3 linked regions of the Massilia sp. METH4 genome follow. The main gene of each other region encodes a partner of the protein of the gene in region 2 in a complex. Links are inferred from orthologs where the notes say so. Each region holds a gene or a part of one and is shown on either strand. Other genes may lie near its edges.

Evidence for each region.
Region 1: the proteins of V6Z91_RS23285 (region 2) and dnaN are in contact, whole or in part, in a cryo-EM structure (PDB 8GIZ), measured with the Escherichia coli proteins. The link is inferred for Massilia sp. METH4 from one-to-one orthologs.
Region 3: the proteins of V6Z91_RS23285 (region 2) and V6Z91_RS16315 are in contact, whole or in part, in a cryo-EM structure (PDB 8GIZ), measured with the Escherichia coli proteins. The link is inferred for Massilia sp. METH4 from one-to-one orthologs.

The regions. Positions count from the first base shown.
Region 1 is NZ_CP146614.1:1,460,313-1,463,319, reverse strand. What follows is about bases 53-2,904. They hold dnaN (DNA polymerase III subunit beta), read right to left. Parts: upstream 2,106-2,904; coding sequence 999-2,105; downstream 53-998. Other genes in these bases: dnaA (chromosomal replication initiator protein DnaA), read right to left, coding at 2,271-2,904; gyrB (DNA topoisomerase (ATP-hydrolyzing) subunit B), read right to left, coding at 53-940. In the rest of the region: more of gyrB, read right to left, coding at 1-52; more of dnaA, read right to left, coding at 2,905-3,007. UniProt on the Escherichia coli protein: Confers DNA tethering and processivity to DNA polymerases and other proteins. Acts as a clamp, forming a ring around DNA (a reaction catalyzed by the clamp-loading complex) which diffuses in an ATP-independent manner freely and bidirectionally along dsDNA.
Region 2 is NZ_CP146614.1:5,324,134-5,327,115, forward strand. Bases 153-2,979 are described here. They hold V6Z91_RS23285 (DNA polymerase III subunit delta'), read right to left. Parts: upstream 2,166-2,979; coding sequence 1,140-2,165; downstream 153-1,139. Other genes in these bases: V6Z91_RS23275 (N-acetyltransferase family protein), read right to left, coding at 214-741; V6Z91_RS23280 (PilZ domain-containing protein), read right to left, coding at 741-1,127; tmk (dTMP kinase), read right to left, coding at 2,168-2,797; mltG (endolytic transglycosylase MltG), read right to left, coding at 2,794-2,979. In the rest of the region: more of mltG, read right to left, coding at 2,980-2,982. UniProt on the Escherichia coli protein: Part of the beta sliding clamp loading complex, which hydrolyzes ATP to load the beta clamp onto primed DNA to form the DNA replication pre-initiation complex.
Region 3 is NZ_CP146614.1:3,719,686-3,722,833, reverse strand. The notes cover bases 156-3,148. They hold V6Z91_RS16315 (DNA polymerase III subunit gamma/tau), read right to left. Parts: upstream 2,764-3,148; coding sequence 547-2,763; downstream 156-546. Other genes in these bases: ubiD (4-hydroxy-3-polyprenylbenzoate decarboxylase), read right to left, coding at 3,130-3,148; V6Z91_RS16320 (YbaB/EbfC family nucleoid-associated protein), read right to left, coding at 179-505; V6Z91_RS16325 (YciI family protein), read right to left, coding at 156-159. Outside these bases: more of V6Z91_RS16325, read right to left, coding at 1-155. UniProt on the Escherichia coli protein: Part of the beta sliding clamp loading complex, which hydrolyzes ATP to load the beta clamp onto primed DNA to form the DNA replication pre-initiation complex.

The sequences.
Region 1 (3,007 bases), 3.9 Mb from region 2 along the record:
GGTGGGTGCCGCCGTCGCGCTGCGGAATGTTGTTCGTGAAGCAGAGTACCTGTTCATTGAAGGCATCGTTCCACTGCATCGACACGTCCACGGAGATCGTCGTGCCCTGGTCGGACTGGCGTTCGCCAGTGGCCTGGAACACGGTCGGGTGCAGCACCGTTTTCGCCTTGTTGATGTATTCGACGAAGCCGCGCGTACCGCCTTCGAAGGCGAACACTTCTTCCTTGCCCGAGCGCTGGTCGGATAGCTTGATGTTCACGCCATTGTTCAGGAACGACAGCTCGCGGATACGCTTGGCCAGGATCTCGTAGTGGAATTCCACGTGCGTGAAGATCTGTTCGTCGGCCCAGAAATGCACATCGGTGCCGCGCTTGTCCGTTTCGCCGATGACCTTGATGGGGGAAGTGGCCACGCCGTCGCGCATTTCGATTTCGCGGTTCTGCGGCACGCCGCGCACGAATTCCATCTGGTGCACCTTGCCGTCGCGGCGGATCGTCACGCGCAGCAGTTTCGACAGCGCGTTCACGCACGATACGCCCACGCCGTGCAGGCCGCCGGATACCTTGTACGAGTTCTGGTCGAACTTGCCGCCAGCGTGCAGTTCCGTCAGCACGATCTCGGCGGCGGAGCGCTTCGGTTCGTGCTTGTCGTCCATCTTCAGGCCCACCGGAATGCCGCGGCCGTTGTCGGTGATCGAGATCGAGTTGTCCGAGTGGATCGTCACGTGGATCTCGGAGCAGTAGCCGGCCAGCGCTTCGTCGATCGAGTTGTCCAGCACTTCGAACACGAGGTGGTGCAGGCCGGTGCCGTCCGAGGTGTCACCGATATACATGCCGGGGCGCTTGCGGACTGCTTCCAGGCCTTCCAGGATCTGGATCGAGGAGGCGCCGTATTCCTCGGACTTGGCCTGCGCAGGTACTTCGTTGTGGCTTTCGGACATGGACTACTTTCTCAAAAAACGTATTACTGTCGATTTCTAACTGCGTGCGATCGGCCGATCAGATCCGCATCGGCATCACGACGTACTTGAAGTCGGGATTGTCCGGGATCGAGATCAGGGCGGACGAATTGGAATCGCCTAGCGCCACGTTGACCTGGTCGCACTTCAGGTTGTTCAGCACGTCCAGCAGGTAGGTGACGTTGAAGCCGATGTCGATGCCGTCGCCGCCGTAGTCGATTTCCAGTTCCTCGACCGCTTCTTCCTGGTCCGCGTTGGTGGACGAGATCTTCAGCGAGCCCGGGCTGATGATGCAGCGCACGCCCTTGAACTTATCGCTCGTCATGATGGCGGCGCGCTGCAGGGAGCGCAGCAGCTCGTCGCGGCTGATCGTGAAGTCGTTCTTGTAACCCTTCGGGATCACGCGCGTGTAGTCGGGGAATTTGCCTTCGACCAGCTTCGAGATCAGTTCGATGTCGGCAAAGCCCAGCTTCACCTGGTTGGCCGCGATGTCCAGCTGCACCGGCTCGTCGTTTTCTTCCAGCAGGCGCTGCAGTTCGATGATGGTCTTGCGCGGGATGATCACTTCCTGGCGCTCGAACGCCTGCTCCGTCTTCACCTGGCAGAAGGCGAGGCGGTGGCCGTCGGTGGCAACCGCAATGACGTTCTCGCCATCGAGCACCAGCAGCAGGCCGTTCAGGTAGTAGCGGATGTCCTGCTGGGCCATCGCGAAGTGCACCATGTTGAACAGGTGCTTCAGCGTCTTTTGCGGCAGGGTGAACGAGGCGTTGAACGTTTCCGCTTGCTGCACGGTCGGGAATTCCTCGGCGGCCAGCGTTTGCAGGGCGAAGCGCGATTTACCGCTCTGCACGGTCAGGCGCTTGTTCACCAGCGTCAGCGACACGTCGCCCGATTCCGGCAACGCGCGCAGGATGTCCAGCAGCTTGCGGGCCGCGACCGTGGTGCCGGTGACTTCGTCGCCGGAGCCGATGTTGGCGTTGGTGGTGATCTGCACTTCCGTGTCGGTGGACAGGAACGAGACCGCTTCGCCTTCCTTGCGGATGAGGATATTGGCCAGAATCGGCATCGTATGCCGACGCTCGACAATACCGCTCACGATCTGCAGTGGCCGGAGTAGCGTATCTCGGGTGGTTTTGACCAGTTGCATGGATATCCTCGATAAAAGATTAAATGTTCAGGTTATTGCTGAGTTCTAGATGATAAGGCAAAGCAGACCGAGAGCGTCCTGGCGGAGCAGCCGTCCTCACCAGGGCGGGGCTTGCAAGCCCCGCCCGCTGAGCGGCCGTGGAGCAGTGCTCCACGAATTCGCCGCTCAGCCCTTAAGAGTTTGCTCCAGCACGTGCAACTCATGGTTGCACTCCGGATTCTTGGTACGGTCCTGCGCGATCTTGCGCACGGCGTGCAGCACCGTGGTGTGGTCGCGTCCGCCGAACAGCTCGCCGATCTCGGGCAAGCTCTTCTGCGTGAGCTCCTTCGCCAGGTACATCGCGATCTGGCGCGGCCGCGCGATGTTGGCGGGGCGGCGCTTCGAGTACATGTCCGCGACCTTGATGTTGAAGAAGTCGGCCACCGTCTTCTGGATGTTCTCCACGCTGATCTGGCGGTTCTGCACGGAGAGCAGGTCCTTCAGCGCTTCCTTCACGATGTCGATCGAGATGTCTTTGCCGTGGAAGCGCGAGTAGGCCAGGATCTTGCGCAGCGCGCCTTCCAGTTCGCGCACGTTCGAGCGCAGGTGCTTGGCCACGAAGAAGGCCACGTCGTCCGACAGCGTCACGCCTTCCGACTTCGCCTTCTTCAGCAGGATCGCCACGCGCATTTCCAGCTCGGGCGGCTCGATCGCCACCGTCAGGCCGGAGTCGAAGCGGGAGATCAGGCGGTCGTCCATGCCCGTGATCTCCTTCGGATACGTGTCCGAAGTGATGATGATCTGCTTCTTCGCCGCGATCAGCGCCTCGAACGCGTAGAAGAATTCTTCCTGCGTGCGGCTTTTGCCGCCGAAGAACTGGATATCGTCGATCAGCAGCATGTCCAGCGAGTGGTAGTAATGCT
Region 2 (2,982 bases):
GACCACCTGCTGCTTGAACTGCACACTGTACTTCGCCATGAAAAACCCCCAAAAGTTGGTGTCCAACTTTTGGGGGTCAGTTCACAGGCACCGGGCTTTGGGAAATATTGCAAAAAATCCGGTGCCTGTCACCGGTTGCTGGAAATGTTCCGGAAAGGCCGGTGCCTGTCACCGGTCTTGGGGGGCCTGTAACATTTTCGTCAGGTAACGGTGTTATGCCACCCGCTTGCCGAGGATGATCAGGTCGCGTTCGACACCGTCCAGGTTCGCCACGCGCGGGAAGTGGGCCCATTCCTCGAAGCCGAACTTGCGGAACAGCGCCAGGCTGGCGTTGTTGTGGCCGAAGATGAAGCCGAGGACCGTGTGCACGGCGATGGTCGGTGCGTAGGCGATGGCTTCGGCCAGCGCGTAGCGGCCGATGCCCTTGCCGCGCCACGCCTCGTGGATATAGATCGACACCTCGGCCGTGCCCGAGTAGGCCGGGCGGCCGTAGAAATTCGAGTACGAGATCCAGCCGAGAATCTCGGGCGTGTCCGACGTGTCGTCGGCGCGCTCGATCACCCACAGCGGCCGGCGCCCGGGCTGGTGTTCGTGGAACCAGTTCAGCCGCGATTCGACGGAGACCGGCTCCGTGTCGGCGGTGACTTCGCGCGAGGCGATGGTGCTGTTGTAGATGGCGACGATGGTCGGCAAGTCGTCGAGCGTGGCAATGCGGTGGCGGAAGGACATGAAGTCGGACATTACAGAGTATGGGTGGCGCGGGAAGAACGCAGGGCCGCGCCGAGGATTTCCTCGATGCGCGCGCGGGTGCGCCGTCCCGCCTCGTCGTCCGGAAAATGAACGCCGACGCCCTGCGCCTTGTTATTGTTCGCCCCGGCCGGCGTGATCCACACGACCTTGCCGGCGATCGGGTACTTGGTCTGGTCATCCATCAGCGTGAGGATCAGGTAGATCTCGTCGCCGATGCGATAGGTGCGCGTGGTGGGCACGAAAATGCCGCCGTTCTTCAGGAAGGGCATGTAGGCCGCGTACAGCGCCGCCTTCTCGCGGATCGCCAGCGACAGCACCGCCGGCCGCGTCACGGGGCCGGAAGGATGGTCGCCAGGGTCGGGCGGGCGTGTGCTCATCGTCGCATCCGGTCAGTGGCAGCACGACGTATAGTCGAGCAGCATGTCTTCCAGGAACAGCTTGGGCGACAGCGGGTGGTCCGACGTGGCGCGCCGCTCCGCGGTCCCCTTGATCGCGGCCAGCAGGCTCGATACGGGCACCCGGTCCGCCAGCACCTTCAGCTCGCGCTGGTAGCGGGGATAGTAGCGGATGCGGCCGGAAAGCTTCAGCGAGAACAGGTCGTACAGCCAGCGCTGCTGCCACGCCACCACCGAGGTGAGCGGCACCTTCTGCATCTTGTCCGCCGTGCGCAACGCCCCTTCCACGGAGGGATGGGCCAGGTATTGCAGCAGCGTGTCCATGTCCTCGCGGTTGCCCGTTTCCGCCTGCGCCAGCGCGGCCAGCGGCGCGCCGCCCTGCTCGCGCAGCCAGCCGTCGGCATCGGGCACGCCCTGCGCCTGCAGCCACGCCAGCGCGTCGGCATGCGGCGGCATCGTCAGCGCGAACTTGCGGCAGCGCGACAGGATCGTGGGCAGCAGCCGGTCCAGGCTGTTCGAGGACAGCAGGAACACCGTGCCCGGCGGCGGTTCTTCCAGCGTCTTCAGCAGCGCATTCGAGGCCGGCATGTTCAGCGTCTCTGCCGGGTACAGCACCACCACGCGCAAGCCTTGCCGGTGCGTGGAGATGTTCATGAAGTCGGCCAGCTGCCGCACCTGCTCGATCTTGATTTCCTTCGAGGGCGCCTTGCTCTTCTTTTTCTCCTCGCCCTCCTCACCCTCGGCCGCGCCGTCCTCCTCGAAGGATTCGGGGCGGATGCGCCGGAAGTCCGGATGGCTTTGCTGGACGAACCAGCCGCACGAGGCGCAGGCGTTGCATGGGTGACCGTCCGGCCGCACGTCTTCGCACAGCAGCGCCTGTGCGAAGTGCTCGATGAAGTCGGCCTTGCCGATGCCGGCCGGGCCGTGGAACAGCACGGCATGCGGAAGACGCACGCGGATCTGCTGCAAGGCCAGCCATGCCTGCTCCTGCCACGGATAAATGGATGAAGTGGTTTCCATCGTCATTCCAGTGCGTCCACGATCTGTTTCAACTTCACGCGGATCGCTTCGATCGACTGCGTGGAGTCGATCACGCGGAAGCGGCGCGGATCCTGCGCCGCGCGGCGCAGGTATTCGTTGCGCGCGGCGAGGAAGAAGTCGGCCTTCTCCTGCTCGAACTTGTCGAGCTGGCGGGTGGCATCGAGGCGGGCGCGCGCCACTTCCAGCGGCACGTCGAACAGGATCGTCAAGTCCGGCCACAGCTTGGGGTGCACCCAATTGGCCAGTGTGTCGAGCTTGACCAGGTCCAGGCCGCGCCCGCCGCCCTGGTAGGCGAAGCTGGCATCGGTGAACCGGTCGGATATCACCCAGGCGCCGCGCGCCAGCGCCGGTTCGATCACCTGGGCGATGTGCTCGCGGCGGCTGGCGAACACCAGCAGCGCCTCGGTTTCCAGGTGCATCGCTTCGTGCAGCACCAGTTCGCGCAGCTTCTCGCCAAGCGGTGTGCCGCCCGGCTCGCGCGAGCTCACCAGTTCCACGCCTTTCTCGCGGATCAGCTCGCCCACGTACTGGATGTGCGTGGACTTGCCGGCACCGTCGATGCCTTCGAACGTGATGAACTTGCCGCGTGCTGCTGGGGTACTCTGGGTCATTGCCTGCGCTGGAACTGGTTGACCGCCCGGTTATGGTCGGTCAGGTTATCGGAAAAATGGCTCGTGCCATTGCCGCGCGCAACGAAATACAATGCTCCCGTCTTCGCCGGCGCCAGCGCGGCACCCAGCGATTGCAGGCCCGGCAGAGCGATCGGCGTCGGCGGCAGGCCGTTGCGCATATAGGT
Region 3 (3,148 bases), 1.6 Mb from region 2 along the record:
GGCGTTGGCGATGATGATGCCGCCGGTGCGCGGCACCATGCGGCCCGACAGCACGAACATGCCGTTCGCATACTGCTCGCGCAGGAATGCGCGATGCGCCGCGAGAAGCTGGTCGATCTCCTCGTTCGGCTTTTCGTACTTCAGCGTGACGATGAACATGGCGCGCCCCGTGCGGTGATCAGAACGGCATCTTGAAGCCGGCCGGCAGGTTCATGCCGGCGGTCAGGCCGCTCATCTTTTCGGCGGCGGTGGCTTCGGCCTTGCGCACGGCGTCGTTGAAGGCGGCGGCGACCAGGTCTTCCAGCATGTCCTTGTCGTCGGCCAGCAGCGACGGGTCGATCGACACGCGCTTGACGTCGTTCTTGCAGGTCATCACGACCTTGACGAGGCCGGCGCCGGACTGGCCTTCCACCTCGATGGAAGCCAGCGATTCCTGCGCTTTCTTCATATTGTCCTGCATTGCTTGTGCCTGCTTCATCAGGCCGGCGAGCTGGTTCTTCATCATGATGTGTTTCTCCGTATGGGTTGTCAGTGTTGATTGGACTGTCAGTGCGCGGGCGTGACCGGCGCCACGATGGAGCCTGGCACGACGAAGGCGCCGAATTCGCGCACCATGGCCTGCACGAACGGGTCGTTGTGCACCGTGTCTTCCGCCTGGCGCTGGCACGCTTCGCGGTGCGCCTGCTGTTCGGCGGCCGTGGTGTACCACACCGGGCCGAGTTCCGTTTCCACCCGCGCGGCGCGGTTGAAACGCTCGGCCAGCGCGGCCGTCAGCTTTTCCACGTTCGGCGGGGTGCGCCAGGTGTCGATCGGGCAGCGCAGGCGGAACACGGCCGCGTTGCCGTCGATCTTGCATTCGATGAGTTCGGCCTGGGTGGCCAGTTGCTGCGCCACGCCGCGCAGCGGCAGGTGCGCGGCCAGCAGCGGCCAGTTGCCATCCCATTCCAGTTCCGGAACCGGCGTGACCACGTAGGCATACGGCGCCTCGCTCGGCGCGCTCGGGCGTGCCGGCACGGCGGCCGGCGCGACGGCGGCCTGCGGTGCCGCGGGCGCCTCGGGCCGCGTCTGAGCCTGCGGCGCCCGCTGGGCCGGCGCGGCAACGGCGCTGTCATCGGAGAACTCGGTGACCCACGGCGGCAGGTCGTCATCCTCCGGCGGGGCCGGGCGCGCCTGCGGTTGCACGACGGGCGGCGCTTCGAGCACGGCCGCTTCACCCTGCGGCCGCGCATCTTCCCATGGCAAGGGCTTGGCCGGCGCGGCAGCCACTTCCGGCGCCGGCGGCTGTGCCGGCTCTTCGGGCGCGGACGTTCGCATCGGCGGACGCGCCCCGGTGCGTGCCAGCGTGGCCGCGCGGGCCGCTTCCAGCGCGGCGTTGATGGCGGCGCGGGCGGGGCTCACGGGGCCGGACGGGCGTGCCGGGGCCTGTGCCGCGGCTTGGGCAGGAGCGGCAGGCGCCGGCTGCACCGGTGCCGGTGCCGCTGCGCGGGGCGCCGCGGCGGCCACGGGCTGCGGCGCGGCGGCAGCGCTCGCGGCGCGCGGCGCGGCGGGTGCCGCCGCAGCCGCCGCTGCGCGGGCTGGCGAAGCGGCCGGCAACGGGCGGCCCAGTTGCGGATTGGCCGGTGCGCTGGCCGGACCGCCGGCGGGCGCCGCATCGGCACCGCCCACGCCGGGGCGGAAGGCCAGCATGCGCAGCAAGGTCATCGAGAAGCCCGCGTATTCGTCCGGCGCCAGACCGAGTTCATTGCGGCCGTGGACGGCGATCTGGTAATACAGCTGCACCTCTTCGGCGTCGAACACGGCGGCGAGGCGGATGATGTCGGCGTATTCCGGCAAGTCCTCCGGCACGGCTGCCGGCACCGTCTGTGCCAGTGCGATCCGGTGCAGCAGGGTGCCCAGGTCCTGCAGTGCACCGTTGTACGACAGGCTGCGGCTGGCCATTTCATCGGCCACCGCCATCAGGTCGGCGCCATCGCGGTTAGCCAGCGCATCGAGCAGGCGAACCAGGTAAGACTGATCCAGCGCGCCCAGCATGCCCTGCACCGCTTCCAGCGTGACGGCGCCGGCCGCGTAGGCGATCGCCTGGTCGGTCAGCGACAGCGCGTCGCGCATCGAGCCATGGGCGCCTTGCGCCAGCAGGCGCAGTGCCGGCTGCTCGAACGTCACGCCTTCCTGGCCCAGGATGTTTTCCAGGTGGCCCACGATGTGCCCCGGCGGCATCTGCTTCAGGTTGAACTGCAGGCAACGGGACAGCACGGTGACGGGGATCTTTTGCGGATCGGTCGTCGCCAGGATGAATTTCACGTGCTCGGGTGGCTCTTCCAGCGTCTTCAGCATGGCATTGAAGGCGTGGTTGGTGAGCATGTGCACCTCGTCGATCATATAGACCTTGAAGCGCGCATTGGTCGGCGCGTACACGGCCTGCTCGAGCAGCTGCGCCATCTCGTCCACGCCGCGGTTCGAGGCAGCGTCCATCTCTATATAGTCGACGAAGCGGCCGCCATCGATCGCCCGGCATGCCTCGCACGCGCCGCAGGGCGTGGCGGTGATGCCCCCGGTGCCGTCCGGCCCGGTGCAATTGAGCGACTTTGCCAGGATGCGCGACAGCGTAGTCTTGCCGACACCGCGCGTGCCGGTGAACAGGTAGGCGTGGTGCAGGCGGCCGGTGCCCAGCGCATGCGTCAGCGCACGCACGACGTGCTCCTGGCCGACGAGCGTTTCAAAGTTGCGGGGACGGTACTTGCGAGCGAGGACTTGATAGGACATGCCGGGATTTTACCGCAGTCGGTGACGTGTGAGGCCAACAATAGCCCGGCAGGCTGATGCTTAGGGGCAAGGCGGCCGAGGCCGAGCCCGCGTCACCTGACGGGACAGGTACCGGAGCCGGCACGGATGGGCGTACGGTCGTAAAGATAAGGGGACGTAAAAAAAGCTGCCTCGGCAGCTTTGGGCTTCGATATGAAAAAAGCTGCCGAGGCAGCTTTTTTCGAGATTAGGGAGGCGAGCCTGATCTGCGGCACTTGCGGTGAACAGCTTTGGCTGCTTCGTTCCCGACCTGACCAGGTTAGCCATGCCGCAATGCGCAGGGGCCCGCCAGACGTCATTATAACCGGTCCGGCGGACGATGTGTACTCACAAGCCCAGCTGTTGC